4 regions of the Thioalkalivibrio sp. ALJ15 genome follow, and region 1 is predicted to be linked to each of the others. Evidence: predicted binding sites of a transcription regulator. Region 1 holds the regulator's gene; each other region holds the start of a gene.
The links. The regulator sigma-54, encoded in region 1, starts transcription at its own class of promoters, with help from an activator protein. The targets are predictions, from matches to a motif close to TGGCANGNTNCNTGCTT.
Positions count from the first base shown of each region.

Region 1 (7,940 bases):
ATCGAATGGCACTGGACTGCGCCCGAGGCGCTGCACCGACCGATGGACGAGATCCTGGACCTGATCGGCCCCACGCGGGGGGTGCAGCCCGAGCGTGGCGAGCGCGTGCGCACGGTGATTGAATCCGCCGATGTGACGGTGGCGACCGACACCATGATCGCCACCTCCGATGCCCCGTCGACGCTGGAGCAGCCTGGCCTTTTCCAGCGGGGAACGGGTCTGCGCGTCGACTCGCGAGGGGATACCATAGAGCTGTTCCATGACGTGTACACGCTCTACAGCGAGTCGGGCGAGGAGGAAGCCGCAAATGACTGAACGTGGTGGGTCGTCGCTCGCCCGGGCCGGATGGTCCGTGCTGCTGGGCAGTGCCTTGTTGCTGCTGGCCGCGCCGGTCATTGCCCAGCAGCAGCCCCTGCCGGTGGAGATTACCGCCGATCGTGCGGAGATGGACGACCGGCGGGGCGTAAGCACTTATACCGGTGATGTGGTGGTGATTCGCGGGGACATGACACTGGAGGCCGACAAGGTCTATGTGCGCAGCCGCGATCGACGCCCTTACGAGATGGAGGCCCACGGCGAGCCCGCGCGGCTGGAGTCCCCGGACCCGGAGACGGGCGAGATGCGCATCGCCACCGCGCTGCGCATCGACTACCTGCTGAACGAGGACCGGGTGATCCTGACCGACCAGGCGCATGTGATCACGGCAGCCGAGGAAGCGCGCGGCAAGCGCATCGTCTACGACCTGGAGACGGATGTGATCGAGGCCGAGCGTGGCGAGGCCGATGACGAGCGTGTACGTATCAGGATCCAGCCCCGCGAAGACGACGAATGAACGAGCTCGACACCAGCGCGCCCGCCGCGGCCGGTGGCGAATCTGCGCCGATGGCCGGCTATCTGACCGGCCGCGAGCTGACCAAGCGCTATGGCAAGCGTACGGTGCTGGATCGTGTCGACGTCGATCTGGCACCAGGGGAGGTCGTGGGCCTGCTGGGACCGAACGGCGCAGGCAAGACCACCTGTTTCTACAGCCTGGTCGGCCTGATCCGGCCCAATCGTGGCCGCATCACGCTGGGTGACCGGGACATCACCCGGGCCCCGATTCATTCGCGGGCCCGAGCCGGGCTGGGCTACCTGCCGCAGGAGGCCTCGATCTTCCGTCGGCTGAGTGTTTGGGACAACCTGCAGGCGGTGCTGGAGCTGCGCTCGGAGCTCGACCGCCACGAGCGACGCCGCATCGGCGATGCCCTGATCGAGGAGTTCCAGCTGGAGACCGTGCGCCACAGCCCTGGGATTGCCCTGTCCGGGGGCGAGCGTCGTCGCGCCGAGATCGCGCGGGCACTGGCCGGTGACCCGCGCTTTATCTGCCTGGACGAACCGTTTGCCGGCGTGGATCCGATTTCCGTGGGTGATATCCAGGCCGTGATTGGGCATCTGGCCCAGCGCGGGATCGGTGTGCTGATTTCCGACCACAACGTGCGCGAGACCCTCGGAATCTGCGACAGGGCCTATATTCTTAGTGAGGGCCGCATCCTGAGCGCCGGGACCCCGCAGGAGCTGCTGGACGACCCCCAGGTGCGCCGCGTGTATCTCGGAGAAAACTTTCGACTGTGAACATTGATCAGTGTTTCCTTAAGATGATCTTGATGGTCACCATGGACCTCAAACCGCGATGCTGAAGCCCGGGCTTAATCTGCAGCTGGGGCAGACGCTGACGATGACCCCGCAGCTGCAACAGGCGATCCGTCTGCTGCAGCTTTCCACGCTGGAGTTGCAGGCGGAGATCCAGCAGGCGCTGGAAAGCAACCCCATGCTCGAGCAGGTGGAGGACGAGGGCGAGGAGGCCCCGCCCGAGCGCCCGGAGGAAGGGGGCGAACGGGTCGACGGGGATCGCATGCAGGCCGACACGGCTGGCGATGACGTGATCCCCGAGGAGTTGAGCACCGACAGTCGCTGGGACGACATCTACGAGCCCGCCCCGAGCCCACGCGGCCTGGACGACCGCGACCCGCTGGAGAATACCTCCGACGGCGAGGACGAGGGCCTGCAGGACCACCTGCTCTGGCAGCTGCATCTGAGCCACCTGACCCCACGAGACCAACGGATCGGGGCGGCGCTGATCGACGCGATCAGCCCGGACGGCTATCTGGACAGTGAACTCGAGGCGCTGGCGGAGATGATCAGCCAGGGCGAAGACGAGCCCGTGGGGGTCGACGAGGTCGAGGCGGTGCTGCACTGGATTCAGCAGTGCGACCCGCTGGGCGTCGGTGCGCGGGACCTGCGCGAGTGCCTGGAGATCCAGCTGCGCCATTTGGCGCCGGATGCCCCGGCGCGTGACGCGGCTCGAGCCATCCTGGAAAACGGCATGGAGAGCCTGGCCAAGCGGGACTACCGAGCCCTGCAGCGCCAGTCCGGCGTGCGCGACCCGGACGAGCTGGCGCGGGCGCTGGACCTGATCCGCACCCTGAATCCGCGGCCCGGTGCCCAGATCAGCGAGTCCACTTCGGAATATGTGGTGCCGGATGTCTATGTCCGCCATGACCGCGATGGCTGGCGCGTGGACTTGAACCCGGAGATTGCGCCGCGCATTCGCATCAACGATCTCTATGCGGGCATGGTGCGGCAGGTCTCCGATGCGCGTGATAGCGCGTTTATGCGCGATCAGTTGCAGGAGGCGCGCTGGTTCCTGAAGAGCCTGCACAGCCGGAACGACACCCTGCTGCGGGTCGCCCAGGCCATCGTCGTGCGCCAGCAGGGGTTTCTCGAGCATGGTGAGGTTGCCATGCAACCGCTGATCCTGCGCGATATCGCCGAGACCCTGGAGATGCACGAATCGACCATCTCGAGGGTGACTACACAGAAATACATGCACACCCCGCGTGGGGTATTCGAGTTCAAGTACTTCTTTTCCAGTCATGTTGGCACAGCCGATGGCGGCGAATGCTCGGCGACCGCGATCCGTGCCATGATTCGGGAATTGATTGGTGGCGAGACCCCGAACAAGCCACTGAGTGATGCAAAACTGGCCCAGATCCTGTCGGATCGGGGCATTAATGTGGCCCGACGCACCGTGGCCAAGTACCGCGAGGCTATGCACATACCGTCTTCCAGCGAACGCCGGCAGATGGCGAGTATGCCCAGTGGAACCAAGCAAAAAGGAGCCTGACCATGCAGATCAACCTGACCGGCCATCACGTCGATATCACCGACGCCCTGCGCGACTACGTGAACGAAAAGTTCGCGAAGCTGGAACGCCACTTCGACAAAGTGATCGACGTGCATGTGGTGCTGACCCACGAGAAAAACCAGAACCTGAACAACAAGGCGGAGGCCAATCTCCAGGTCAGCGGCAATCACATCCACGCCGAAGCCAGTCACGAGGATATGTATGCGGCGATTGATGGCCTGATCGACAAGGTGGATCGTCAGCTGATCAAGCACAAGGAAAAGGTCAAGGACCATCACCGCGCCGAGGGTGCCCAGCGCAACCGCGAACAGGCCCTTTAACGCAATGACCATTGCCGAGCTGATCACCCGCGCCCGTATCCGGCTGGAGCCCGAGTGTTCCAGCCAGAAACGGGCGCTCGAGACCCTGGCCGAGTTGCTGGCCGTCGGCGGCGAGGAGTCCGCCGGCCCGGCCAGCGGGGCCATCTTCGAGGCCCTGTCTGCCCGCGAGAAGCTTGGCTCCACCGGTCTGGGGCATGGCGTGGCCATCCCGCATGGGCGTCTGGCCGAGCTCGATGCCCCCCGGGTCGCGGTCCTGCGGCTGGACCAGGGGGTCGACTTCGACGCCATGGACCACGAACCCGTGGACATCCTGATCGCACTGCTGGTGCCCGAGGCGGCGACCAGCGCGCACCTGGACCTGCTGGCGCAGCTGGCTCGCGGTCTCTCGCAGCCCGACAATATCGCCTCGCTGCGCCGTGCCGGCGACGCGGACGCCCTGGAACGCGAACTGACCCGGGCCTTCGGCGACGCCTGAACATGGCTCTCCCGGCAGTACTTTCTCTCTTACGACGCCCCGTGCCAGCACTGCCGGAGATTCGTGCATGAACGAGGCACTGGGAGAGGGCGGCATCGCGCGCGACATCACCGTAGAGGTCCTGATCCAGGCGATGGGCAATCGCCTGGATCTGCGCTACGTACACGGCGAGCAGGTCGCACCGGATCGCAACCTGGTCGGCGGTGACGGCGACGACCTGCCCCTCGCCGGGCACCTCAACCTGATCCGGCCTAACCGTATCCAGGTGATCGGCGATTTCGAGGCGCGCTATATCGCGCGGCTGAGCGATGATCAGCGCGAGCAACTGATCCTGGAGATGGCCCGCACCGGGACGACCGCGGTGATCTTCGCCGAGGACACCTGCCCGTTCTCGGAGATGCCGGACGTCCCCGATGAGCAGCTGCCGCTGATCTTGTGCTCCTCGACCAGCAGCCACGAGATTATCTCCCTGCTGCGCTATTTCCTGCAGCAGCGGCTGGCCCATTTCGAGGTGCGCCATGGCGTGTTCATGGAGATCCTCGGCATTGGCGTGCTGATCAGCGGGGCCTCCAGCGTGGGCAAGAGCGAGGTGGCGCTCGAGCTGATCTCGCGCGGGCACCGGCTGATCGCCGACGACGCACCGGAGTTTGCCCGCATCGCCCCGGATATCGTGCGCGGACACTGCCCGGCCCTGTTGCAGGACCTGCTCGAGGTCCGCGGGCTGGGCGTGCTGAACGTCCGCGCCATGTACGGGGATTCGGCGATCAAGGGCGGCAAGTATCTGCGGCTGATTATCGACCTGCGCGACCACGGCGAGCCCTCGCCGGTGCCGGATGACCGCCTGAATGGCCGCCGCGGGGAGATCGGCATCCTCGGGCTGCGTATCCCGCTGATCAGCCTGCCGGTCGCGCCGGGGCGCAACATCGCGGTGATGATCGAGGCGGCGGTGCGCAACCACATGTTGCACATGCAGGGCTATGTCGCCGGCGACGACCTGCGCGCACGTCAGCGCCGGCAGATGAGCGGCGAGCCCGAGGAGCCGCCGTACCACCGCGCGATCCCTGCAACCACCGTCCCCAACCCGGACCCGGAGGGCTGAATGCGACTCCTGCTGGTCAGTGGTCTGTCGGGTTCCGGCAAGACGGTCGCCCTGCATACGCTGGAGGACGCCGGCTATTTCTGTGTCGACAACCTGCCGCTGCCGCTGCTGCCCGGGCTGATCGAACAGGTCCGCAGTGGCGATTACGACGCGGACGAAGACCGGCATCTGGCGGTCGGGGTGGATGTCCGCAGCGGGCTGACGGCCCTCGAGGGCTTTGCCGACCTCCTGCGCGAGCTCCGGGGCAAGGGGATGCAGGTCGAGGTGATGTTTCTGCAGGCCTCCAGCGAGGTCCTGCTGCGCCGCTATCACCTGACGCGGCGCCGACACCCACTGGCGCGTGACGGCGTGCCACTGGTGGACGCGATCGAGCGCGAACGTGACTGGCTCGGCCATGTTGCGGCCGAGGCGGATCTGACCGTGGACACCTCCCGTCTGTCGATGCACGATCTCGCGCGCACCCTGCGCGACCGCGTCGGGCTGCTGGGCGAGGAGCGCCTGTCCCTGCTTTTTCAGTCATTCGGGTTCAAGCATGGGGCCCCGCTGGACTCCGACTTCGTGTTCGACGTGCGCTGCCTGCCCAACCCGCACTACGAGCGCGATCTGGCGCCATTGACTGGCCGCGATGCGGCTGTTTGCGAGTTTCTTGCGCGCCATGGCGAGGTCGAGGAGATGTATGACGGGATCCAGGGCTTTCTCGAACAGTGGGTCCCGCGGATCCGGCAGGATCACCGCAGCTATGTGACCGTTTCGATCGGGTGCACCGGCGGCCGTCACCGCTCGGTTTATCTCGTGGAGCGGCTGGCGGCTGCCTGGCGGGGGCGCGAACATGTTACTGTTAGCACCCGTCACCGCGAGCTATCCCTGCCCCTCGAATCGGAGTGAGTCCATGGGCGTTGGTCTGATCCTGATCACGCATCAAAACCTCGGCGACACCCTGCTGCAGACGGCCCAGAGCATGCTGGGCGACCTGCCCGAGGATTGCGAGTCCATGGCGATGTCGCAGAATGACGACCCCGACGAGGTGCTGGCGCGCGCGAGGGCGCGCCTGGGCGAGCTGGATTCCGGCTCCGGCGTGCTGATCCTGACCGACATGTTTGGCTCCACCCCATCCAATGTGGCCAGTCGCGTGGCCCGGGGCGCGAACGCCCGCGTCATTGCCGGGATCAACCTGCCGATGCTGATCCGTGTGCTGAACTACCGCCATCTGCCGCTGACGGAGCTGGTCAACAAGGCCCTGTCCGGCGGGCACGATGGCATCCTTCTTTGTGACCAGGAGTGTTCGGATGCCGCAGCGCGAAGTCCCCATCGTTAATCGTCTGGGGATGCATGCGCGTGCGGCGGCCAAGTTCGTGAGCCTGGCCAGCCAGTACGCGTCCGATGTGACCGTCTCCCGGAACGCCCAGGAAGTGAACGGCAAGAGCATCATGGGGGTGATGATGCTGGCGGCGGCGCAGGGCTGCGAGGTCACGATCACCACCGACGGCGAGGACGCCGAAGAGGCCCTCGACGCCCTCACCGAACTCGTCGCCAACCGCTTCGGCGAGGACGCCTAGTCCCTCTCCTGCCGCCATGCCTTTGCGAGGCTGTGTCTAGTTCGACCTCGGGTGTTTACGGTGGCTTCGGTCCGCCGCCTGCCTGCGCTGTCTCGCCAGCGCGCCGCGCCCGTTTTTGATCAACAACTGGCTTTCTTGCTTGCCCAAGAAAGTACCCGTCGAGGCGCACCCGGATTCCGCCCGGGGACCTTGCTCCAGGGCCCTCGGGCCGGCGGCGCTGAAACTCGCTGCGCCTTTGGCTCCGCTGAGACAGTCAGCGCCCCCGTTTTTATTTTGAATCGTCCGTCCCGAGAACCCTTCCGCAAGGGGCTTCATACGGGGGGATGAAGGTCAAAACACAAGCTGTCCCTACGCCTGCAGCCAACTCCAACGCCGTAGGGTGCGGTTGAGCGCAGCGAAACGCACCGTTCCGACGGTCGGGGCAAACCCTGATGCGATTCGCTGCGCTCATCACATCCTACGATGGGGTCTGGCGCCCGCTGGCGGACGCGGCACGCCAAGGCCGAAGGCCGAGCGTGCCGAAGATGTCGGAAGACCCAGCCTCCATCCATGTGCTACGTCGCTGGGGCAGCCGTTTTTTGGACCTTCACCCCCGTTGTCGTCGCGCCGAGTGGAGAGGGTTTTCGCGGGACGATTCAAAATAGAAACGGGGGCGCTGACTGTCTCAGCGAAGCCGAAGGCGCAGCGAGTTTCAGCGCCGCCCGCGAAAAGCCTCGGAGCGAGGGAAAGCCCGGCCCGCACAGCGGGCCGGGGTCGCGGCAGTCGGGCGTGTTTCTTGGGTACTTCTTTGCACGAGCAAAGAAGTACCTCGCGGCGCGCTGGCGAGTCAGCGCAGGCAGGAGGCCGGACGAAGGCAGCGTAAACACCGAGGGTGAACTAGGCCCAGCCTCGGAAATCAGGGTTCAGCCGGCGAGGGCGTTGCGCAGGGCCGCGAGAAATGCGTCGTTCTCGTCGGAGCGGCCGACGGTGACGCGCAGGCAGTCGGCGAGTAGCGGATGCGCGCGGCCAACATCCTTGATCAGGATGCCGGCGTCGCGCAGGGCCGCGAAGCTCGCGTGCCCCTGCCCCTCGCGCACTCGAAAGAGGATGAAATTCGCCTGGCTCGGGAACACGTGCTCGACGCCGTCGATCGCCGCAAGCGCCTCGGACAGCCGGCCGCGTTCCTCGATGATGCCGCGCGCCTGGTCATCCAGCGCCTCACGGTGATCGAGGGCGAAGGTGACCGAGCGCTGGGTCAGGGTGTTGATGTTGTACGGCAGGCGCAGCCGGTCCAGCGCATCGATCCAGCCCGCGGAGGCGGCCAGAT
Region 1 is NZ_KB912056.1:45,850-53,789, reverse strand. Features, by position in the region: gene lptC (LPS export ABC transporter periplasmic protein LptC) at 1-315, shown strand, start outside; gene lptA (lipopolysaccharide transport periplasmic protein LptA) at 353-832, shown strand; gene lptB (LPS export ABC transporter ATP-binding protein) at 883-1,611, shown strand; gene G015_RS0100285 (RNA polymerase factor sigma-54) at 1,670-3,163, shown strand; gene hpf (ribosome hibernation-promoting factor, HPF/YfiA family) at 3,166-3,504, shown strand; gene G015_RS0100275 (PTS sugar transporter subunit IIA) at 3,509-3,979, shown strand; gene hprK (HPr(Ser) kinase/phosphatase) at 4,047-5,078, shown strand; gene rapZ (RNase adapter RapZ) at 5,079-5,963, shown strand; gene G015_RS0100260 (PTS sugar transporter subunit IIA) at 5,968-6,393, shown strand; gene G015_RS0100255 (HPr family phosphocarrier protein) at 6,365-6,634, shown strand; gene hisC (histidinol-phosphate transaminase) at 7,537-7,940, opposite strand, start outside.

Region 2 (7,940 bases), on a different contig from region 1:
GTCGCCTGGTGTGAGGTTCAACTCCTCCTGGATGAAGCGCTCCGCCGCCAGGCGGATGTTTTCCACTGCCTCGATCTCGGCCTGTGCCGCAATGGAGACCAGGGCCAGAACGACGCCCATGGCGGCCGAAAGCCACCAGGAGCGAATGGAAGGTTTGCGTGCTGACTGGTTCATTGGTCTGGATGCGCGTCGGCTTGTCAGGACTCGAGAGGTTTGCAGAGACGTGCAAGCAGAAAACATGCCAGGCAATCAGGAGCGTACCCTCAAGAGTCACAGCGGCCGGCCGTTATCGGGTCTAGAACGCGTGCAATCGGCATGCGACGGCGGTTTGTGGCATGACAGCGTCGGTCTGCGGGGTGCACACTGGGGCCGGCGAGTCGAGGTGGCTGGCCGCTGGGCGAGGGGGAGAGCAGGACAATGAGTCAATTCATTGACGATGTGAATCAGCGCACCCAGCTGGTGGGGCAGAACCGTATGGAGCTGCTCCTGTTTCATTTGGGGAGCTCGCAGACTTTCGGTATCAACGTATTCAAGGTGCGCGAGGTGATCCCGTCGCCGCCGCTGCGGCAGATTCCCGGATCGCTGAGTGTGGTGCGTGGTGTGGCTACCCTGCGTGGCGGAACCGTCCCCATCATCGATCTGGCGCGCGCGATGGGGCTGCGTACCGCCGTGGGCGAAACGGGCGACCACAAGGTGGTGGTGACCGAGTTCAACCGGTCGGTACAGGGGTTCTGGGTGTCCGCGGTCGACCGGATCGTCAACGTTAACTGGGAAGACGTGAAGTCCCCGCCTCGTGGGACCGGGCGCGAGTCGTTTCTGGTGGCGGTCACCGAGATCGACCACAAGCTGGTCGAGATCATTGACGTCGAACGGGTACTGTCGATCGTCAACCCGTTGCCATCCACGGTATCCGACGCGGTGCGCGCGGAGGCCGAGGAAGAACGCGCCAAGCATGGACAGCGCAAGATTGTGATCGTTGATGACTCCGTGGTCGCGCGCAAGCAGATCGAGGGTGCGATCAAGGGCCTGGGCTGGGAGTACGTGGTCTTCAAGGATGGTCGCGAGGCGCTGGATTTCCTGGAGGAGCAGGCCGAGGCCGGCACCGTGGACGAGGTGGTGGAGCTGGTGATTTCGGATATCGAGATGCCGCGCATGGACGGCTATACCCTCACCGCTCGAATTCGTGCGAACGATCGCCTGAAAGGCCTCCGGGTTCTGCTGCACTCGTCACTGAGTGGGGAGTTCAATACGGATATGGTCAAGCGTGCCGGGGCCGACGCCTTCCTGTCCAAGTTCAACCCCGACGAGCTGGCCGAGGCTGTGCTTGACCAGACCCGCAAGGACTGATGCCGGTGCCTGCGCCGTTTGCGTTAGTCGACCGAGTCGACCCTGGCGGCATGGAAGCGGTAACGGATTGCCGGCCGCATGAACATCAGCGGCCATGGCGCGCCGCATCGATCACCCGTTGGGATGCTGTCGGCGTCCGCGCGGTTGCACGTATACTGCATCCGTCCGGCATGGGGGATCGCGTGTTCCCCAGTCGGGTTTTCCGACACGCTGTCAAGGATTCGTCATCAACGTGCCCGTCCGCCCGTACCGTCGACTTTCAAGGATGACTTCGTGATCGACTCGCGTGACTACGAGGAGTTCTCGCGTTTTCTTTCCGAGTGCTGTGGCCTGGTGCTGGGCGACAGTCGTCAGTATCTCGTGTCGAGCCGACTGTCGCGGCTGCTGGACGAGTTCGGCTACAAGAGTGTGCCGGAGCTGCTGCACGCAATGCGCCAGGCACCCAACCCGCGCCTGCGCACGCGTGTGATCGACGCGATGACCACGAACGAAACCTCCTGGTTTCGCGATGGCTTCCCGTTCGAGATCCTGCGCCATGTACTGCTCCCGGAACGGGCGGAGAAAGGCGCAGGGATCAAGGTCTGGTCGTCCGGCTGCTCCAGCGGACAGGAGGCCTACAGCATCTCGATGGTGGCGTCCGAGTGGGAGGAATCGCGGCCCAAGCGTGTGGTGCCGGTATCGATCCTGGGTACGGATCTCTCGGAGAAGATTCTGGACGATGCCCGGCGCGCGGTGTACGACGGGCTGAGCATCGTCCGTGGCCTGAGCGAGGCGAGGCGCGCCCGCTTCTTCGAGACCGTGGCGGAGGGCCATCGCGTACGCCCGGAGATCCAGCGCCGCTGCCGTTTCCAGAAGCTCAACCTGATCGACAGCTATGCGGCGCTGGGCAAGTTCGACATCGTGTTCTGTCGCAACGTGCTGATCTATTTCTCCGCCGAGACCAAGCGACAGGTTCTTGACGGAATTGCCCGCCAGATGAATCCCGGTGGCTATCTGTTTCTTGGCGCTTCCGAGACAGCGGGTCCTTACACCCAGGCCTTCGAAACCGTTCGCACCGAGTACGGCTCCGTCCTTCGCCTGAAGGGCTGATCGGCCCTTTCCGCCTTTCCATACGGTCGCTCCCGCGATCCGGGCGCCACCCTCGGCGCTGCTCTCCCAGCCTCTTTCGGCCCATAGTGGCACACCAATTGCTTTGTCCCTGTCATACGGGGCGAAGCGGTTTCGTCCCGAGGAACCTGAAGTTCGCCAGTGGCGGACGGGGTACGACGGATGAGTCTCTCTCTCGACAAGGCGATGGGCATTCTCCCGGAGGCGGTGAACGTCCGTGCGAAGCGGATGGAGCTGCTGGCCTCGAATATCGCGAATGCCGATACGCCGAATTACAAAGCGCGCGATATCGACTTTCGCTCGGTGCTGCAGGCGGCGGCCGGCGAGGGCGGCAACATGCCGATGGCGAGCACACATCAGGGCCATATCGGCGCCGGCGGGGCGGGTGGTGCCAACGGGTCGATGGAGACGCTTTATCGTGTGCCGTCGCAGCCGTCTCTGGATGGCAACACGGTGGACCCGCAGCTGGAGCGGGCTGCCTTTGCCGAGAATTCCCTGCAGTACCAGAGCAGCCTCGAGTTCCTGAACCGCCGGGTTTCCGGCATCCGTGATGCTCTGCGGGGCGAGCGCTAATGCGAGCGCCAACGCTGGGAACAGGAGAGTGATGTCGTGAGTGATCTGTTTAATCTGTTCAACACCTCGGCCTCCGCGCTGACCGCGCAGTCGGTGCGGCTGAATACGGTCGCGTCGAATCTGGCCAACGCCAACACCGTGGCGACCAACCCCGACGAGGCCTACCGGGCGAAGCAGGTGCTGTTTCAGACCGTGATGAACCAGGCCGATCCGAACGGCGCCTCCAATGGCGTGCGGGTGGCGGGAATTGATGAGTCGCGCGCGCCGCCACAGGCGCACTACGAACCAAACCATCCGCAGGCCAACGAAGACGGCTACATCTTCCGTCCCGCGATCAGCGTGGTGGAGGAGATGGCCAACATGATGTCGGCCTCGCGCAACTACGAAGCGAACGTCGAGGTGATGGAGACCTCGCGCCAGCTGTTGCAGCGAACGCTGCAGATCGGCCAGGGCTAAACCGGAGCCTCCCATGACTCAGATATCACCCGAAATGCTGGACCGCTTGGGCCTGTCACGTCCCAAGCAGGACGACAAGGAGACGGATCGCCTGGGTCAGGACGATTTCCTGAAGCTGATGACTACCCAGCTGCAGAATCAGGACCCGTTTGAACCGATGGAAAACGGGGAGTTTATCGGTCAGATGGCTCAGTTCTCGACCGTCACGGGGATCGAAGAGCTTTCGAAGTCCTTCGAGAAACTCGCTCAGTCCATGGGCCAGAGCCAGACCCTGCAAGCGGCCTCCCTGGTGGGTAAGGACGTCCTTGTCCCAACCGACTTCAGCGAGTTGGGTGCGGATGGCACGGTGCGCGGCGCCGTGGATCTGGATCAGTCGACCGGGCAGTTGCAGGTCGAGGTGTACAGCCCCACGGGTGAACGCATCCGAAGCATGAATCTGGGTTCGGCCAGTGAGGGGCTGCAGGAATTCACCTGGGACGGTCTGCGCGATGACGGGACGCCTGCGGCCCCGGGCGTATATGAATTCCGGGCCTCGGCCCAGAGCGGTTCCGGCAATGAAGCAGTGGATGTGTTCCTCGACGCCCGCGTCGAGAGCGTTTCGGTAGGTGACGATTCCAGCCTGGGCCTGATGGTCCGTGGCCTGGGCGAGATCAATTTCTCGGATGTCCGGCGCATCAGCAGCTGACGGACTCTAACGGAGGTAGACCAGTATGCCCTTCAATATCGGATTGAGCGGACTGAACTCGGCGCAGGCCGATCTGCAGACCACCGGCAACAACGTCTCGAATGCCGGCACCACGGGCTTCAAGCGATCGCGCGCCGAGTTTGGTGATGTCTTTGCGCAGAGTTTTGGTGGCGTCAGCCAGACGGCTACCGGTGGTGGCTCTCGCCTGATGGCGGTGACTCAGCAGTTTACCCAGGGACGCACCGAGTTCACGGAAAACGGCCTGGACCTCGCGATCGATGGCGAGGGTTTCTTCATGGTCAGCGACCAAGGCGGCAATTACTACACGCGTGCTGGGGAATTCCAGGTCGACCGAGATGGCTATCTGGTGAATAACCAGGGACAGAGGCTGCAAGGGTTCGAGCCAGATGATCCGGGTAGCACCGATACGGGGTTCGGTTCTGCGGCAGACGATATCCGTCTGCAGACCGGGGCTTCTGCGCCGCAGGCCACCAGCGACATCGAGGCCCTGGTCAATCTCCAGTCGGATGCTCCAATCCTGGATCCGGATGCCTTCGATTTTGATGATCCGGACAGCTACAACTATTCCACTTCACTGACCGTTTATGACTCTCTGGGAGCGGCGCGCGACGCCCAGATCTATTTCGTAAAGACCGCCGACGGTGAGTGGAACTCATACGTCCGAGTGTCGGACGGCGTGGACGATCAAGGAGATCCGCGATATCTGGAAATCCTCGATGCTGACGATAATCCGGATCCATTCCCCCTTGTGTTTGATGGTAGCGGTCAGTTGACGAGTGATTCGGAAGAAATCTTCAATTTCGAAGGCCTGAGTAATGGTGCGGATGACCTGTCGATCGCGGTCGATTTCGCCGGCACGACGCAGTACGGAGGTGATTTTTCGGTCAACGACCTGGGACAGAACGGATTTGCCTCGGGTCGACTGACCGGTGTGGATATCGACTCCAGTGGAGCCGTGTTCGCGCGCTTCACAAATGGCCAGTCCGCTGTGCTGGGGCAGGTGGCGATGGCGAGATTCAATAACCCTCAGGGGCTTGAGCAACTGGGCAATAACCTTTGGGCCGAGACGTTTGCTGCTGGCGATCGCACGTTGGGTGCTCCGGGCACAAGCAACCTGGGCGAGATCCAGGCCGGCGCTCTGGAGGCCTCGAACGTCGATATTGCCCAGGAGCTGGTGAATCTGATCACCGCGCAACGCAACTTCCAGGCGAACGCGCAGACGATCTCCACGGCCGACCAGGTCACCCAGACCATCATCAACATCCGCTAGGTCAGGGACAGGGACACGAGGGCACAGGCATGGATCGATTCCTCTACATCGCGATGTCCGGCGCGAAGGAGACCATGCACGCGCAGTCGGTCAACAACCACAACCTGGCGAATGCCAATACCGACGGCTTTCGCCAGGCACTGGCCAACGCGAACACCGTCCCCGTGCGGGGTCCGGTATTCGATTCGCGCGACTACGCACAGCTGGGCACCGACGGCACGGACTTCTCCAAGGGCCAGATGCAAAGCACCGGTCGCGATCTGGACATCGCGATCGAGGACCAGGGTTTTATCGCGGTGCAGGGCCCGGACGGCGAGGAAGGCTACACCCGGGCGGGTTCCCTGCATGTGGATGCGTTCGGGCTCTTGCGCACCGCACAGGGGCACCAGGTCCTGGGGGATGGCGGCCCGATCGCGATCCCGCCGTCGGAGAAGATCGAGATCGGCACGGACGGCACGATCAGCGTGCGCCCGCAGGGAGTGGGGCCGGAGGCCCTGGCCGCGATCGAGCGTATCCGCCTGGTGAACCCGGACGTGAATGAACTGGAGCGCGGCGATGACGGCCTGTTCCGCATGGCCGACGGCGGCGAGGCGCCGCCGGATGCCGAGGTGCGGGTGGTCTCGGGCATGCTCGAGGGCAGCAACGTGAATACCGTCGAGGCGCTGACCCGGATGATCGAGCTGTCTCGCCACTTCGAGATGCAGGTAAAGATGATGGACAGCGCCAACACGCTGGAACAAAGCAGCAACCGGCTGCTGGGCCTCGGCTGACGCGGCCCCCATTGCAGGACTGACAGGAGAGCACCATGAACCAGGCACTGTGGATTGCCAAGACCGGCCTCGACGCGCAGCACACGCGCATGTCGACGGTCTCGAACAACCTGGCCAACGTGAATACCACCGGCTTCAAGAAGGACCGTGCGGTGTTCGAGGATCTGATCTACCAGACCGTACGCCAGCCGGGCGCCCAGGCCACCCAGGATCAGCAACTGCCCTCGGGGCTGCAGATCGGTACCGGTGTGCGCGCCGTGTCCACCGAGAAGATGTTTACCCAGGGTAACCTGCAGCAGACCGACAACTCGCTGGATGTCGCGATCGAAGGGCGGGGTTTCTTCCAGGTCCTGATGCCCAATGGGGACATTGGTTACACACGGGACGGCAGCTTCCAGCTCAATGCCGATGGCGAGGTGGTGATGTCGAACGGCTATCCGCTGCAGCCGGGCCTGTTCGTGCCGCCAGATACCCAGTCGCTGGCGATCGGCAAGGATGGGACCGTGACCGCGCAGATCCCGGGGCAGGCCGAACCGGTGGAGCTGGGGAACATCCAGCTGGCGGACTTCGTGAATCCGGCGGGTCTGCAGGCGATGGGCGAGAACCTGTTCCAGGAGACTGCGGCCTCCGGCGTCGCCCAGCAGGCCCAGCCCGGGCTGAACGGTACCGGCACCCTGGTACAGGGCTCGCTGGAGACCTCGAACGTGAACATCGCCGAGGAGCTGGTGAACATGATCGAGACCCAGCGCGCCTACGAGGTCAACTCCAAGGCGATCTCCGCGGCCGACCAGTCGCTGCAGTTCGTCAACCAGACGATCGGGTAGCGCGATGAACCGGCTTGAGACCCTGATGCGACCGATCCTGGGCCTGGCGGCTGTGGTGGTGCTGTCCGCCTGCGCCGCGACCCAGCCGACGATGCCCGGGGACAACCCGGACTACAACCCCGTGATGCCGCCGCAACCGGTGCCGCAGGCCCAGAACAATGGCGGCATCTACCAGGTCTCGCAGTCTCAGGGCCTGTTCGAGGACTACAAGGCACGCCAGGTGGGCGACATCCTGACCGTGATCCTGGCCGAGAGCACCCAGGCGCAGAAGTCCGCCTCGACCTCTACGCAAAAGGATTCGAACCTGGATCTCGGCAATCTGCAGGCGTTCGGCGGCGAGGCGACCCACCGTGGCCGTCCGTTGTTCGGTGCCAGCAATACCAGCAGCCGTGACTTCGATGGCTCCGGCGACTCGTCGCAGAGTAACCAGCTGGATGGCGAGATCACCGTGACCGTCGCCGAGGTACTGCCGAACGGCAATCTCGTGGTACAGGGCGAGAAGTGGCTGGGCATCAACCAGGGCGAGGAATACGTGCGCTTTCGCGGCATCGTGCGCCCGGTGGACGTGACGACCAACAACACCGTCCTGTCGACGCAGGTGGCCAATGCGCGGGTCTACTACGGCGGCACGGGTGTGTTGGCCGACAGCAACACGCCCGGGTGGATCACCCGCTTCTTCAATAGCCCTTGGTGGCCGTTCTGAGCGGGAGATCCGAGATGCAACGAACAGGGTACAAGTCGCATCAGCGCAGCATGCGCCGCATCGCAGGGCGCGTGCTGCTCGGTCTGATGGTCGCCATGGGGCTACTGCTGGGCGGAATCGCCGGCGCGCAGGCCCAGACAGCGATCCAGCAGCAGGCGGCGATGCAGGAACGCACCTACACCGA
Region 2 is NZ_KB912057.1:98,496-106,435, reverse strand. Features, by position in the region: gene flgA (flagellar basal body P-ring formation chaperone FlgA) at 1-174, opposite strand, end outside; gene G015_RS0104120 (chemotaxis protein) at 418-1,347, shown strand; gene G015_RS0104115 (protein-glutamate O-methyltransferase CheR) at 1,621-2,436, shown strand; gene flgB (flagellar basal body rod protein FlgB) at 2,617-3,027, shown strand; gene flgC (flagellar basal body rod protein FlgC) at 3,064-3,483, shown strand; gene G015_RS0104100 (flagellar hook assembly protein FlgD) at 3,497-4,168, shown strand; gene flgE (flagellar hook protein FlgE) at 4,194-5,459, shown strand; gene flgF (flagellar basal-body rod protein FlgF) at 5,489-6,229, shown strand; gene flgG (flagellar basal-body rod protein FlgG) at 6,265-7,053, shown strand; gene flgH (flagellar basal body L-ring protein FlgH) at 7,058-7,756, shown strand; gene G015_RS0104075 (flagellar basal body P-ring protein FlgI) at 7,843-7,940, shown strand, end outside.
Region 2: the regulator sigma-54 is predicted to act here: its motif matches at 2,524-2,540, upstream of flgB (flagellar basal body rod protein FlgB).

Region 3 (7,940 bases), 340 kb from region 1:
GGCGCCGGTGCCCGCTTTCTGGCAGCTCGCGCGCATCGCATTGGCGATTGCGGTGGACGAGGCCGGCGAGATTCGAGCCGATGCCTACCGCGCGTTGCTTGCGGGCTACCATGCCAGACGCCCGTTGGCCGCGATCGAGCGCGGGGCCGCACCGACATTGCTGCGCCTGGCCGCACTGGACGACTGGATCGGTCGTCGCGAATCCGGCGCGACGGGCGAGGCCGAACGCCAGCGGCTCGTTGCGCTGCAGGGGCACGCCGCCCGTGTGCAGGGCATGTGGGTACGTGCCGCGTAGGTGGCTCGGGGGTTTCGGCCCAAGGAGATCGACGATGAACAAGGTCTGGGTGCTGTTTCTAGTCGCGATGTGCCTGCCGGCGCTCACCCAGGCCGAGGTCTATCGCTGGACTGACGACCAGGGCAATGTGCACTTTGGCGACCGTCCTCCCGAGGGCAGCGCCAGCGAGTCGGTCGATGTACGTGAGCCCATGCGCGGGGTGCCGCTCGAGGGTGCCCGAGAGATCCTTGAACGTCCGGTGCGGCCTCAGCAAGAGGAGGCCGATGCCAGTGGCTACGAACGCGTCGCGATTACGCAGCCGGAGGACGGGGCCGGCGTGCGTGCCAATGACGGCAATGTCACCGCCGAGGTGGCGCTGGAGCCCGCCCTGGATACCGAGGCCGGCCATCGCGTCGTCTGGCTGCTGAACGGCGAGGAGGCTGGCGACAGCACCGGCTCCAGTATCACCTTCGAGGGGCTCAACCGCGGCGAATACAGCCTGCAGGCGCGAGTAGAAGACGACGCCGGGCAGGAGCTCGCCAGCAGCGACACCATCCAGTTCAACGTGCTGCGCATCGCGATCCCGCGCGAACAGCAGCAACAACAGCGCCCGCAGCAATTCCCCCAGGGCGGCGCCCCGCAGGCCCCTCGGGCCCCCCAGGCCCCGCGCGCACCTCAGCCCCAGGTCCAGCAGATTCCGCAGAACTAGTCGGCCGCACCAACTCCGTGCGCATTCTGCCCCAATATGGTGCCGTATTTGCACTATAATGGGGCGGCGCTTGGTGATTGCCGCCACGGCCGCCTTGCCTGGGCGCTCTCCTGCCCGCGGATGATCCACCCTGTGCTGTGCCCCTGTTTGGCGCGATTCCTGCTTGAGGCCCGTTGATGAACAATCCTGTTGCCAAGCCCGCCCCAGCGCCATGGCCCTGGTGGGACGACCTGTCAACTGCCGTGCTGGTGACGGATGGCGAGCTGCGCCTGGTCAGCCTGAACAGTGCGGCCGAGGTCCTGCTGGGGCTTAGCCGCGAGCGTATCGTCGGCCACGGACTGGGGCAGTGCCTCAGGCTCGACCGCAGCCTGTCCAATCGGCTGCGGTCGGTGTTGTCACTCGATCAGCCGATTACCCTGCGCGCCCGACAGATGGAGCCACTGCGCGCCGAGCCCTTCCTGGCGGACATCACCATCACGCCTCTGCGCGGTGACGATGGCCGCGAGCCACAACTCTTGTTTGAACTTAACGCCATTGATCGCCATGAACGGATCAGTCGCGAGGAACAGCTGCAAAAGCAGCAGGCGATCACGCGTGCGGTGACCCGGGGGCTGGCCCACGAGATCAAGAACCCGCTGGGCGGCCTGCGCGGGGCGGCGCAGCTATTGGCCAGCGAGCTGGATGACGACGGGCTGAAGGAATACACCGGCATCATCATTCGCGAGGCGGACCGGCTGCGCAGCCTGGTGGATCGCATGCTGGGCCCGAACAACCTGCCCCGCCTCGAGGCCGTAAACCTCCACGAGGTGCTGGAGCACGTGCGCGGCCTGGTCAGTGTGCAACTGCCGCTGGGTCTGAAGATCCGCGGCGACTACGACCCGAGCATCCCGGATGTGCAGGCCGACCGCGACATGCTGGTGCAGGCCATCCTGAATCTGGTGCAGAACGCGGTGCAGGCGTTGAGCGAGGGCGGCGAGATCACCCTGGTCTCGCGCGTACTGCGCCAGTACACCATTTCCGGTCACCGCCACCGCCTGGTGGCACGCCTGAGCGTGCGCGACAACGGCCCGGGCATCCCGGAGGAGATCCGCGAGCGCATCTTCTTCCCGATGGTGACCGGCCGCGCCGCGGGCACCGGCCTGGGCCTGCCCATCGCCCAGAGCCTGATCCAGTTGCACAACGGACTCATTGAATGCCGTTCGCGACCGGGCAGCACCTCGTTCGACATCCTGCTGCCGATCGAACCCCAAAATGCCAAGGAGGCCGGCAACTGATGGACCCCATCGTCTGGATCATTGACGACGACGACTCGATCCGCTGGGTGCTGGATCGCGCCCTGCAGCGCGCCGGTATCAATGTGCGCGGGTTCGAGACGGCCGACGCGGCCTGGGCTGCGCTGGAGACTGACGAGGCCCCGGATACGGTGGTGGCCGACATCCGCATGCCGGGGCTGAACGGCCTCGATTTTCTCGCCCGTATGCAGACCCGCCCGGATCCGCCACCGGTCATCATCATGACGGCGTTTTCGGATCTCGAGAGCGCGGTCGGCGCTTACCAGACCGGGGCTTTCGAGTATCTGCCCAAGCCGTTCGATGTCGACGAGGCCGTGGCCCTTGTTCAGCGTGCGCTGGAGGCGCGGGCGACTGCGCAGCAAAATGCCGAGGGTGGCGCCAGGATCGAGGACACCCCCATCATCGGCGAGGCGCCGGCGATGCAGGAGATGTTCCGCGCGATCGGGCGTCTGTCGCGCAGCAATATCACCGTACTGATCAACGGCGAGTCCGGCACTGGCAAGGAGCTGGTCGCGAGGGCCTTGCACCAGCACAGCCCGCGGGCCGATCAGCCATTGATCGCGTTGAACACCGCCGCGATCCCGAAAGACCTGCTGGAGAGCGAGCTGTTCGGTCATGAGCGTGGCGCCTTTACCGGCGCCAGCCAGAGCCGCAAGGGCCGCTTTGAGCAGGCCGATGGCGGCACACTGTTCCTCGACGAGATCGGCGACATGCCGTTCGACCTGCAGACGCGTTTGCTGCGGGTGCTGGCGGACGGAACCTTCTATCGCGTCGGTGGGCATACCCCGATCCGGGTGGATGTGCGCATCATCGCCGCCACCCACCAGGACCTCGAGGAGCGCGTGCGCGCCGGGCTGTTCCGCGAGGATCTGTTCCATCGCCTGAACGTGATCCGTATCCATGTGCCGTCGTTGCGCGAGCGCCCGGAGGACATCCCGCTGCTGGTGCAGCACTTCATGGCCGAGGTGGCGTGCGAACTGGGGGTCGAGGCGAAGACCATGCGGCCGGAGGTGGTGCGCGAGCTGCAGCGTCTGCCCTGGCCGGGTAATGTTCGCCAGCTGGAGAACACCTGTCGCTGGCTGACGGTCATGGCCTCGGGACGTGAGGTGCACCTGGACGACCTTCCGGCCGAGCTGCATCAGGATGCGCCGCCCATGGAGACCCACGGAGGCCTGTCGGACGCGCAGATGGCCACGCCGCGTGACTGGACCAGCGAGCTGGCCCAGGTCGCTCGGCAGCACTGGCAACAGGGCGAGCGCGACCTGCTCGGCCGGGTTCTGCCACAACTGGAGCGTACGGTGATTCGCGAGGCGCTGAATGTGACCGGTGGGCATCGCCAGCAGGCCGCTGCCCTGCTGGGCTGGGGCCGCAACACCCTGACTCGCAAGATTCAGGAGCTGGGCATCGACGACGAGTAGGGCAGATCAGGTCGTGGGGTCTTCCGGGGCCGGGGCGGCGCAGGCGGAGATCGCGCTGTTGAGCTGCAGGCTCCCGGTCAGCTCGCTGACCTGCTGGATGCCGTGGCGATCCATGTAGTCGCGGATGCCGTCCAGGATCTTCGGCAGGCACAGCGGATCGTAGAACAGCCCGGTACCCACGCCCACGGTGCTGGCGCCCGCGATCAGGAATTCCAGCGCGTCGCGCGCATTCATCACGCCGCCCTGGCCGATGATCGGGACATTATGCGGTGCGGCCACCTGATAGACCTGCTGTACTTTCAACAGCGCGATCGGCTTGATCGCCGGGCCGGAGAGTCCGCCCTGGTTGTTGCCGATCACCGCGCGGCGGTTTTCCACGTCGACGGCCATCCCCATCAGGGTGTTGATCACGGCAAACCCGTCGGTCCCGGCATCGATGCAGCGGCGGCCATTCTCGGCGATGTCGGTCTGGTTGGGCGACAGCTTGGTGATCAACGGCTTGGAGGTCACGGAGCGGCAGGCCTCGACCACGCGCGCCGACATCTCCGGGTCGTTGCCGAACGCCACGCCGCCTTCTTTCACGTTGGGGCAGGAGATATTGATCTCGATGGCATCGATCGGCGAGTCGTCGAAACGCCGGGTGACCTCGATGTACTCCTCGATCGTGGAGCCCGAGACGTTGGCGAAAAAGCGCGTCTCCTCGAAATCCAGCGCGGGCAGGATCTCGTCCACCACCCGGTCCACGCCCGGATTCTGCAGCCCGATCGCGTTCAGCATGCCGTCCGGGGTCTCGTAGACGCGGTGCGGCGGGTTGCCCAGTCGCGCCTGGCCGGTCGTGCCCTTCAGGCAGATCGCACCCGCGTCGCGATTGGAGAACCCGGCAACCCGGGTGTATTCCTCGCCAAAGCCGACACAGCCGGACAGCAGCACCAGCGGCGTGTTCAAATGCAGCCCGCAGAAATCAACGGCCAGCCGCGGATCGGTGCGCGAATCACTCATGCTTCACATCGTCCTTTATGAACCGGAAATCCCGCCGAACACGGGCAATATTATTCGTCTGGCGGCCAACACCGGGGCGGCGTTGCACCTGATCCATCCGCTCGGCTTCGAGCTGGATAGCGCCCGGGCGCGCCGCGCCGGGCTCGACTATCACGAGCTGGCCCGGGTGCAAGAGTATGACAGCCTCGAACGGTGGCGGGAATCGATCCGGCCGCAGCGCGAGTTCGCCCTGACCACGCGCGGGCAGGCCCGTTACGACCAGGCCGGGTTCCAGTCCGGTGATGCCCTGTTGTTTGGGCCGGAGACCCGCGGACTGCCCCAAGCGGTACTCGACGCACTGCCTCCCGAACAGCGATTGCGTCTGCCCATGCAGCCCGATAGCCGCAGCCTGAACCTCTCCAACGCGGTGGCCGTGGTCGTCTACGAGGCCTGGCGCCAACTCGGTTTTCCGGGCGGGGTCTAGGGTCCGATGTGCTGGGCAGGACGCCGTGCTTTGCTCTAAGCTCGAAGGCGTGGCTCACGGCTGCGGGATCCCCAGTTGGGTCTTCTGCGCGGCTCCAATAAGAAGGGGTTCGGGATTCATGGTTTCTGCTTTTCGATCGTTCTGCCTGCTGGCCGCCACCAGCCTCCTCGTCTCGCCGCTCGCCGCGGATGAACCCACCGGTTCTGACAACTGGTGGTGGGATGACGACTGGTGGGAAGACGGCGTGCTGTATTCCGATCTCGAGAATCACGAGGTCGAGATCGAGCGATTCGAGTATGAGCGCGACGGCGTGGACATCCCGGCGCTGGTGGCGCGCCCCGCCGATGGCGAGGCCTATCCCGCGATCCTCTGGGCCCATGGCCGGCGCGGGCTGGACGATCTGGCGATCCTGCATGTGAAGCGCCTGGCCGCGCGCGGCTTCGTGGTGATGGCGCCGGACATGTACACCGGCCGTTTCATGGAAAGCCATCCGCTGGATCATGACTACGAGCTGGAGGGCGACCTGAACAAGGGATTGGATGTCCTGCTCGAGCGTGACGACATCGTCGGTGACCGGGCCTGCCTGGTCTCCATCACGCGCGGGGGCTACAAGACGCTTAAGGTGGCCGTGACCTTTGAGCGGCAGGTCGAGGATGTTGCCTGCTGGGCCGGCTACTACCCGCACCTGCAGGACCCGAACCTCGGCGAGCCGCACCAGGTGTATCGCTACGCCAACGAGGTCAATCAGCTCGAGATCCCGATGATGATCCTGATCGGCGACGAAGAGCAGTATCAGCGCCACCGGACCGCGAAGATGGCCGCGGACGGTCTGGAAAGCCGCGGCGGTGATGTGACCTGGATCGAATATCCAGGCGTTGGCCGCGGCTTCGATTTTCGCAATGGCAGCAACCGCACCTTCGCCGACGATCTCGCCTCTCGTGACGCGATGATCCGGGTCACCCGCTTTGTGAACCAGCATCTGCGCGACTGAGTTCTCCCTCGACTTCCTCCCCTGGCCTGCGAGCCGGCACCACCGACCCATCGGGTTGGTGGTGCCGTTGTGCCTTCAGGTCCTCTCGGGTCAATAAGTCTTTGATAATACAATTAAACGTTTCCGTGCGGAGAGTGCGGAATTTGCTATCTTCGGGCCTTATGTCACTGAGATGCCCGGTCGTTGCGCGGCCGATTCACGGTTGGAACGCACTAAAGTCGCAGAAGGAGGACGAAGATGGCCAAGGTTCTGATCGCCCAGGGTGGAGGCCCGACGGCGGTAATCAATCAATCCATGGTGGGCGCAGTCCTGGAAGCCCGGAAATTTACCGACGTCGAGCTGGTATACGGGGCCTTCCACGGGGTCCGCGGGATCATCGACGAGGAGTTCCTGGACCTGACCCAGGAGACCACCCACAATCTGGAGATGGTCGCGCGGACGCCCTCCTCGGCGCTGGGCTCTACGCGTGACAAGCCGGATCTCGACTACTGCAAGGAGATCTTCAAGGTCCTGAAGGCCCACGAGATCACCTACTTCTTCTATATCGGCGGCAACGACTCCTCCGACACGGTGCGTATCGTCAGCGAGGAGGCGCGCAAGGCCAACTATCCGATGCGTTGCGTGCATATCCCGAAGACGATCGACAATGACCTGGTGGAGAACGACCATACGCCGGGCTTCCCGTCCGCAGCGCGTTTCGTGGCCCAGGCCTTCGTCGGCGCCAACCTCGACAACTATGCCCTGCCGGGAATCTATCTGGCGGTGGTCATGGGCCGCCATGCCGGGTTCCTGACCGCGGCCTCCGCCCTCGGGAAGAAATTCCCGGACGACGGGCCCCACCTGATCTACGTGCCCGAACGCGTATTCGAAGTCGACCGCTTCCTGTCGGACGTCAAGGCGACCATGGACCGTTACGGGCGCTGCGTGATCGCGGTCAGCGAGGGGATCCATGACGCGGACGGTGAGCCGATCGCGACCAAGCTCGCCAAGGACGTGGAGAAGGATGCCCACGGTAATGTTCAGCTCTCGGGCACCGGCGCCCTGGCCGACATGCTCTGTGGCGAGATCCGGGACAAGCTGGGGGTCAAGCGCGTACGCGGCGACACCTTCGGCTATCTGCAGCGTGCCTTTATTGGCTGTGTCTCGGACGTCGACCAGCGCGAGGCCCGGGAAGTGGGCGAGAAGGCCGTGCAGTTTGCGATGTGGCAGGGCCGCGACGGCTCGGTCGCGATCAAGCGTACCGGCTTTTATTCGGTGGACTACGAGTACGTGCCGCTGGAGGCCGTCGCTGGCAAGACCAAGGTCATGCCGGACGAGTTCATCGATGCCTCGGGCACCGACGTCACCGACGCCTTCCGGATGTATCTGCGTCCGCTGCTGGGCTCGGGCATGCCGGATGCCTACCGCCTGCGTCAGAACAAGGTGACCAAGGTGCTCGGTCGCTAATAGCAAGAAAGCCCCTGGTCCCGTGTCCGGGCCCAGGGGCGGCAGGCGCGGGGCCGTGGCCCCAATCAAGACGACCCGCTCGGAATACCAGGCGGGTCGTTTTTTAGCCCAGGGCCTTGAAGATCTGGTCGCGGATGTCTTCCACCGATCCGGTTCCCTTGATGTGGACGTATTGCGGCGCGTCGGGCTCGCCGCTGTCCGCCCACTTCGAGTAGAAGTCCACCAGCGGGCGCGTCTGGCTGTGGTAGGCCTCGAGGCGCTTGCGCACCGTTTCTTCGTTGTCGTCTTCGCGCTGGATCAGGTCCTCGCCGGTGACGTCGTCCTTGCCTTCGACCTTCGGCGGATTGA
Region 3 is NZ_KB912056.1:387,094-395,033, reverse strand. Features, by position in the region: gene G015_RS0101900 (hypothetical protein) at 1-295, shown strand, start outside; gene G015_RS0101895 (DUF4124 domain-containing protein) at 330-983, shown strand; gene glnL (nitrogen regulation protein NR(II)) at 1,160-2,257, shown strand; gene ntrC (nitrogen regulation protein NR(I)) at 2,257-3,693, shown strand; gene G015_RS0101880 (dihydroorotate dehydrogenase) at 3,700-4,692, opposite strand; gene G015_RS0101875 (tRNA (cytidine(34)-2'-O)-methyltransferase) at 4,691-5,155, shown strand; gene G015_RS0101870 (dienelactone hydrolase family protein) at 5,274-6,146, shown strand; gene G015_RS0101865 (6-phosphofructokinase) at 6,384-7,592, shown strand; gene adk (adenylate kinase) at 7,696-7,940, opposite strand, start outside.
Region 3: the regulator sigma-54 is predicted to act here: its motif matches at 1,132-1,148, upstream of glnL (nitrogen regulation protein NR(II)).

Region 4 (7,940 bases), on a different contig from region 1:
AGGGCGCTTGGCGCACGATCTGGCTGATGTGGCGGTTGCGCCTGGCCTACTGGCTGGGTGCAAACCCGGACGGGCTGGCGCGACTTTATCGTGGTGATGCCTGAACGTCGGCCGACGGATGCGCCGCGCGTGCTGGTCTTTGCCCGCGCGCCCGAGCCGGGCCGGACCAAGACGCGGCTGATTCCCGCGCTGGGTGCCAAGGGCGCCGCACGGCTGCACGAACGGCTGCTGGAGCACGCGCTGGACGTGGCCCGTCAGGTGGCACCGGACCATGTGGAGCTGTGGTGCACCCCGGATACCGATCATCCGTTCCTCGAGCGTTGTGCGGAACGCTTTGGCTGTTCCCTGCACAGCCAGGTGGGTGATGACCTCGGGGCCCGCATGCGCCATGCACTGGAGGTGGGGCCGTTTCCGGCACTGGTGATGGGGTCCGATGCCCCGACGCTGGGTGTCGGGGACCTGGTCGCTGCACGTAAGGCGCTGGCTGAAGGGGCGGATGTGGCACTGATCCCGGCGCTGGATGGTGGCTATGTGCTGCTGGCCGCCGCGCGGCCCGTCCCCGGGCTGTTCGAGGCCGTCGAGTGGGGCAGCGATCGGGTGCTGGAACAGACCCGTGAGCGGGCCCAGGCGCAGGGTCTTGTCTGGGCGGAGCTGGAAGCGCGGGCGGACATCGACCGACCGGAGGACCTGGTGCACTGTCCGCCGGTGCTCCTGCGTGGCATTGGGGCACCTCGAGAGTCCCCGATCCCAGAGCAGTCGCAAGTCGGCCCAGGCTTCGGGTAGGATGCGCGCCATGAAAGCCTTTGTTGCCTGGGTCGACCGTTCCCCACTGTGGTTGTTTGCACTGTTCGTGGCCACCCTGGGGCTGTCGCCCTATGTCCCCGAACCGCACATCGTCGAGAAGATCCGCTGGCTCTTCCAGGGCGAGCTGACCCGTCCGATCGATATCCTCGACCTGATCATGCACGCCATTCCCTGGCTGCTGATGGCCTTCAAGCTCTATCGCATGAGCATTACGTCGAAAGGCGCTTCCTGACTCGGCGTCTCCTTGAGGCTTGTGGGAACTCGACGGTCCCGACTTGGGTCGCTACGGTGCCTGCCACTTTGACGTGACCAAGGAGAGTCCCATGCGTTTTATTGTTGCTGTTACCGCCGGTACTGACGACCCGACCCGCGCCACTCTCGGCATGATTGCCGCGAACGTGGCCAAGCAGCAGGGCCATGACGTGACCGTCTGGCTGCAGGGCGAGGCCGTGAACATCGCCAACCGGAATGTCTACGACAAGATCGTCGGCCACAACATGCCGGCGATGAAGGACATCGTGGATTCGCTGGTCGAGGAAGGCGTCCCGTTCTGGGCCTGCGAGGCCTGCGCCAAGGGCCGCGACGTCGGCGAGCACAACTTCCTGCCGAACGCCGAGATGGCCGGCATGGGTCAGTACGTCCAGGCCGTTGCCGATTTCGACCGCTCCATGAGCTTCTGATCGAGCGGGCCGGTCCGCGGGTGGGGTGTGATCCCCCGCCCGTTTTGCCCGTGTCTCCTGTGTCAGCCCCTCGAACTGGCACATCGCATGCTTGTTTGTTCCGGGAGTGATCCACGGACGACGAGCATGACCCAGACCCCATCCCCGAGTTTTTCCTTCGAAGAGGCCATTGGCGACTTCCTGGTCGCCTCGCGCAAGTGCGAGGTGGTGAGCCTGGAGCGCCTGCTGGAGGCGGTACAGCTGGTCGGGCGCATCCGCGCGCTGGTGCATCAGCTCCAGCGCGAACGCGGTGCCTCCAGCCTCTGGATCGGCTCCGGTGGCCAGCGCTATGCGGACGAACTAGCGCAGTACCGAGCTGAATCCGACACCACCGCACAGGCGTTTCGTGAACACCTTGATGGCTGGCTGGAGCCCGGGGCCTGTGCCCACGCGCGCAGCCGTCTGCTGGGGCGCATGGCGCTGGCGCTGCATGGCCTGTCGGGTCTGCCCAGCCTGCGGGCGGAGGTCAGCGAACGCACGCTCTCGCCGATGGAGGCGATGCGCGGCTTCAGCGAGCTGATCCGGTCGCTGCTGGCAGTGGTGTTCGAGGCCGCTGACTCCGCCACGGACCCGGAGGTCTCGCGGGCCCTGGTGGCCCTGCTGAACTTCATGCAGGGCAAGGAGCTGGCGGGCCAGGAACGCGCGATCGGGGCCGCCGGCTTTGGTCAGGGCGTGTTCGATGGCGAACTGCGCCAGTCCCTGTTGCACCGGATCGATGCCCAGGAACGCTCGTTTCGGATCTTCTCCGAGTTTGCCCCGAAGCCCGCCTGCGCGGCCTGGCAGGAACTGCAGGGCGCGGGCTTCGCGGCGGAGGTCGAGCGGCTGCGCCGTCAGGCCTGTACCCACGGCGATCTCCGGGGCGATCCCCTGCCGGACCCGGCCCGCGCCGAGACCTGGTTTGCCTGCACCACCGCGCGCATCGACGCGATGAAGGAGATCGAGGACCTGCTGGAGATGCACCTGAACGAGTGCTGTTCGGCACGCATCACGGCGGATCGCGCGGACCTGGGCGCTGTGCGTGATCGGGTGGAGCAACTCGCCGAGTCGGAGCTGCGCGACAGCGTGCCGTATGCGGTGTTTTTCGGCGCGCCGGAGGGCCTGGAGAGCACGCAGGAGGAGGGCGAGACCGTACTCAACGTCCCGATCGTCGGGCACTCGGTGATGGACCTGGTGCAGCGCCAGGCGACCCGGCTGCAGTCGGTGGAGGACGAACTGCATGCGGCACGCCAGGCCCTGGCCGAACGCAAGACCATCGAGCGCGCCAAGGTGCTGCTGATCCAGCACCGCGGCCTCAGCGAGGATCAGGCCTACAAGCTCCTGCGCCAGACGGCGATGAACCAGAACCGGCGCCTGGCCGAGGTCGCCGAGGCGACCGTCGCGATGTCCGACCTCCTGGGCAAGGGCGACCTGTAGCTAATACGCGGGGAAAGGGATTCCGCCCCTGTGGGAGCGGGCCTGCCCGCGAAGCCCCTGCTAGTGTCCGACAATGGCAGGGGCTTCGCCGCCAAGGCGGCTCCTACGGGGTGTGCACCAGAGCGGTTCATCTGCACCGCCGGCGTGCCCCAGGGTGGTGCCGCTTGTGATCGTCATTCCCCTGCCAGGATTCGATTGTTTACCGGGAACCGTCCGATTTTTCCGCGTCAGGGTGGGCTTTGGTCCACGAGAGTCGATTAGCAACAGCTAATTGGCACACCTCCTGCAGGAGACTGAGCAAGACGAGCCAACGGCGGTTCGTCGCCTGACAACAGGGAGACCCGATGACCGGGCCTCCCGTGGGACTGGACAAAGGCGTCCATCACCCGGCTGCAAACGCGGCCGGGCTGATGCGACGCCTTTTTTCGTTTTTGGGACGTGTTTGCTGACAAGGGGAGTGAACCCGCAATGACCGATCACACGAAAAAGGCCTCCGGCCTGTCGCGCCGGCGTTTCCTGGGCGGCATGGCCGCCGGGATCGGCGCGACCGCGCTGGGCGTTTCCGGGGCCGCGCCCTGGGGGTATGCGAAGGCCGGCAACGGCAAGCCGGAGACCACCGAGGCGAAGCTGGGCTTTATCGCCCTGACCGACGCCGCTCCGCTGTTCATCGCGCTGGAGAAGGGGTTCTTCGCCGCCCACGGCATGCCGGACGTACAGGTGCTGAAGCAGTCCTCCTGGGGCACGGTGCGCGACAACCTGGAACTGGGCTCGCGCCGCGGCGGCATCGACGGCTCGCACATTCTGACGCCGATGCCCTACCTGATCCATCGTCGCGGTACGCCGATGAGCATCCTCGCGCGGCTGAACCTGGCCGGACAGTGTATCTCGGTGGGCGATGAATACGCCGATCTGAAGGTCGGCCTGGAGACCGGGGAGTTCAAGGAGGCGCTGGCGGAGAAGCGCGCCGGCGGCGACGAGGTACGCGCGGCGATGACCTTCCCCGGCGGCACCCATGACCTGTGGATTCGCTACTGGATGGCGGCCGGCGGGATCGACCCGAACCGCGACATCTCCACCATCGTCGTGCCGCCGGCGCAGATGGTCGCCAACATGCGCGTCGGGTCCATGGACACCTTCTGTGTCTGCGAGCCCTGGAACATGCAGCTGATCAACCAGGGCATCGGCTATACCGCGAACACCACCGGCGAGCTCTGGCACAACCATCCCGAGAAGGCGCTGGGCATGCGCGCGGACTGGGTGGAGGCGAACCCGAACGCGGCCCGCGCCCTGACCATGGCGGTGATGGAGGCGCAGATGTACTGCGAGGACCCGGCGAATATCGAGGAGGTCGCCGAGATCTGCTCGCGCCGGCGCTACATCCATGCCCCGTACGGCGACATCATCGACCGCATGCAGGGGCACTTCGACTACGGCACCGGCCGCGTGGTCGAGGATCACCCCGACCGCATGCGCTACTGGAACGACCAGGCCTCCTATCCCTTCAAGAGCCACGACCTGTGGTTCCTCACCGAGGACATCCGCTGGGGCTACCTGCCGCCGGATCTCGACATGCAGGCCCTGGTGGACGAGGTCAACCGCGAGGACATCTGGCGCGAGGCGGCCGACACGCTCGGCATCGATTCGGCCGACATCCCCGAGTCCACCTCGCGCGGCAAGGAAGAGTTCTTCGACGGCAAGGTCTTCGACCCGGAAGACCCACAGGCCTATCTCGACAGCCTGGAGATCAAGGCGCTCGCGTCCTGACGCGACGGCCCGACGCCCCCTGCACAGACGATTCAAGAGGATTCGACGATGAGTGCCATTCTCGATCGCAACATGACCTTCGGCGCCGGGCGCGAACGCCCGGCGGCCGCGGAGACCTCCACGGCCGCGGTGGCCCGGCCGGCGGCGCCGTCGGCCCGGTCCGGCGGTGCCCCGCCGCCCGACCCCGGGGCCTGGGCCCGGCGTATGCGCAACGCGGCTACCGTGGTCCTGCCCCCGGTGATCGTGACCGCGATTTTTTTGCTCCTTTGGGAAATGATGACGTCCTCCCAGGGAGCCGTACTGCCCGGCCCGAGTCAGGTGATCACCGACACCTGGGAACTGATCGTCAACCCGTTCTATGACTACGGCGGCAACGACGTGGGCATGGCCTGGCAGCTGCTCGCCAGCCTGGAACGCGTGGCCTACGGCTACGCCCTGGCGGTGGTCGCCGGGATCGGTCTCGGCGTGCTGGTCGGCCAGTCCACCTGGGCGATGCGCGGGCTGGACCCGCTGTTCCAGGTGCTGCGCACCGTGCCGCCGCTGGCCTGGCTGCCGATCTCCCTGGCCGCGTTCCAGGCGAGCAACCCGTCGGCCATCTTCGTGATCTTCATCACCGCGATCTGGCCGATCATCATCAACACCTCGGTCGGCATCCGGAATATCTCGCAGGACTACGTGAACGTGGCCCGCGTGCTGCGCCTGAACGGCTTCGAGTACTTCACCAAGATCATGCTCCCGGCCGCCGCGCCGTATGTCTTCTCCGGTCTGCGCATCGGCATCGGCCTCGCCTGGCTGGCGATCGTCGCCGCCGAGATGCTGATCGGCGGGGTCGGCATCGGCTTCTTTATCTGGGATGCCTGGAACGCCTCCATGCTCAGCGACATCGTGCTGGCCCTGGTCTACGTCGGCCTGGTCGGGTTCTTCCTCGACCGTCTGGTCGCGACCGTCGGCAAATGGGTCACCCGCGGCACGCAGGCCGGCTGATCCGGCCCCTCACAGGAGAATCATCATGACCAGCTATCTCTCCATCGAACACGTCCACAAGACCTTTGGCGAAGGACCGACGGCCAGCGAGGTGCTGCGCGACGTCGACCTGCACGTGGACCGCGGCGAGTTCCTCTCCATTATCGGCCACTCCGGCTGCGGCAAGTCGACGGTGCTCAACATCGTCGCCGGGCTGCTGGAGACCAGCACCGGCGCGGTGATCCTGGACGGCAAGGAGGTCAGCAAGCCGGGTCCGGATCGCAGCGTCGTGTTCCAGAACCACTCCCTGCTGCCCTGGCTGACCGTGCGCGACAACGTGGCACTGGCGGTGGACAAGACCTTCAAGGGCAAGAAATCCGCCGCCGAGCGCCGCGAGTGGATCCTGCAGACGCTGGATATGGTCGGCATGAGCCACGCGCTGGACAAGCGCCCGGACGAGATCTCCGGCGGCATGAAGCAGCGCGTGGGCATCGCCCGGGCGCTGGCGATGGAGCCGAAGGTCCTGCTGATGGACGAGCCCTTCGGCGCGCTGGATGCGTTGACCCGGGCGCACCTGCAGGACGAGGTGATGCGCATCCAGTCGGAGCTGGGCAACACCGTGCTGATGGTCACCCACGACGTGGACGAGGCGGTGCTGCTGTCCGACCGCATCGTGATGATGACCAACGGCCCGGCGGCGACCATCGGCGAGATCCTGGAGATCGACCTGCCGAAGCCGCGCGAGCGCCTGGTGATGGCCGACAACCCCCAGTACAACCACTACCGGGCCGAGGTGCTGCGCTTTCTCCACGAGCGCCACAAGAACCCCGAGTCGGAGGCCGCGTGATGGATACCGCGAACGACAAGCCGCGGCTGGTCCTGATCGGCAACGGCATGGCCGGCATGCGCACGGTCGAGGAGCTCTTGAAGCTCACGCCGGACATGTACGACATCACCGTGTTCGGCGCCGAGCCCTGGGGCAACTACAACCGCATCATGCTCTCGCCGGTGCTGGCCTCGGAGAAGACCGTCGACGAGATCATGCTGAACGACGATGCCTGGTATGCCGAACGCGGCATCACCCTGCACAAGGGCCGACGCATCGAGCGGATCGACCGCGTGAACCGGCGGGTGATCGCCGAGGACGGCACCGAGGCGCCCTATGACCGCCTGCTGCTGGCGACCGGCTCCGACCCGGTGATGATCCCGGTGCCGGGGCACGAACTGGAGGGCGTGGTTGCCTTCCGCGACATCCACGACGTGGACGCGATGCTCGCGGCCAGCCGCGCACACCAGCATGCGGTGGTGATCGGCGGCGGCCTGCTGGGCCTGGAGGCTGCCAACGGCCTGATGCGCCAGGGCATGGAGGTCACCGTGGTGCACCTGATGGATCACCTGATGGAGCGCCAGCTGGATGCCGAGGCCGCCGGGATGCTGCGCGGCTCGCTGGAGGAGCGCGGCATGCGTTTTCGCATGGCGCACCAGACCGAGGCGATCCTGGGCGAGGACCGCGTCACCGGCGTGCGCTTCACCGACGGCAGCGAGGTCGAGGCGGATCTGGTGGTGATGGCGGTCGGCATCCGTCCGAACACCGCGCTGGCCGAGTCCGCCGGGCTGCACTGCGAGCGCGGCGTGGTGGTGAACGACACGATGCAGACCTATGACCCGTCGATCTACGCGGTCGGCGAGTGTGTGCAGCACCGCGGCGCCACCTACGGCCTGGTCGCGCCCCTGTGGGAGCAGGCGAAGGTCTGCGCCAACCACCTGGCCGAGTACGGCATTGGGCGCTACGAGGGCTCGATGACCTCCACCAAGCTGAAGGTGACCGGGATCGACCTGTTCTCCGCCGGCGACTTCACCGGCGACGAGACCACCGAGGACCTGGTGTTCAAGGATGCCGCGCGCGGCGTCTACAAGCGCCTGGTGCTGAAGGACAACCGCATCCAGGGGGCCGTGCTGTACGGCGATACCCTGGACGGCTCCTGGTACTTCCAGCTGATGCGGGACGGAACGCCAGTGGCCGACATCCGCGAGAACCTGCTGTTCGGCCAGGCGCATATCGGCGACTCCGGTCATGGCGACCAGGCTTCGCGGGTCGCGGCCATGCCCGACGAGGCCGAGATCTGCGGCTGCAATGGCGTGTGCAAGGGCGAGATCGTCCAGGCGATCAGCGAGCACAAGCTGTTCACGCTGGAGGACGTGCGTGCCCACACCAAGGCGTCGAACTCCTGTGGTTCCTGCACCGGGCTGGTGGAGTCCGTGCTCGCCACCACGCTG
Region 4 is NZ_KB912057.1:390,390-398,329, reverse strand. Features, by position in the region: gene G015_RS0105495 (TIGR04283 family arsenosugar biosynthesis glycosyltransferase) at 1-104, shown strand, start outside; gene G015_RS0105490 (TIGR04282 family arsenosugar biosynthesis glycosyltransferase) at 97-783, shown strand; gene G015_RS0105485 (hypothetical protein) at 794-1,036, shown strand; gene G015_RS0105480 (DsrE family protein) at 1,128-1,484, shown strand; gene G015_RS0105475 (nitrate regulatory protein) at 1,611-2,936, shown strand; gene G015_RS0105470 (CmpA/NrtA family ABC transporter substrate-binding protein) at 3,405-4,700, shown strand; gene ntrB (nitrate ABC transporter permease) at 4,749-5,684, shown strand; gene G015_RS0105460 (ABC transporter ATP-binding protein) at 5,710-6,510, shown strand; gene nirB (nitrite reductase large subunit NirB) at 6,510-7,940, shown strand, end outside.
Region 4: the regulator sigma-54 is predicted to act here: its motif matches at 3,209-3,225, upstream of G015_RS0105470 (CmpA/NrtA family ABC transporter substrate-binding protein).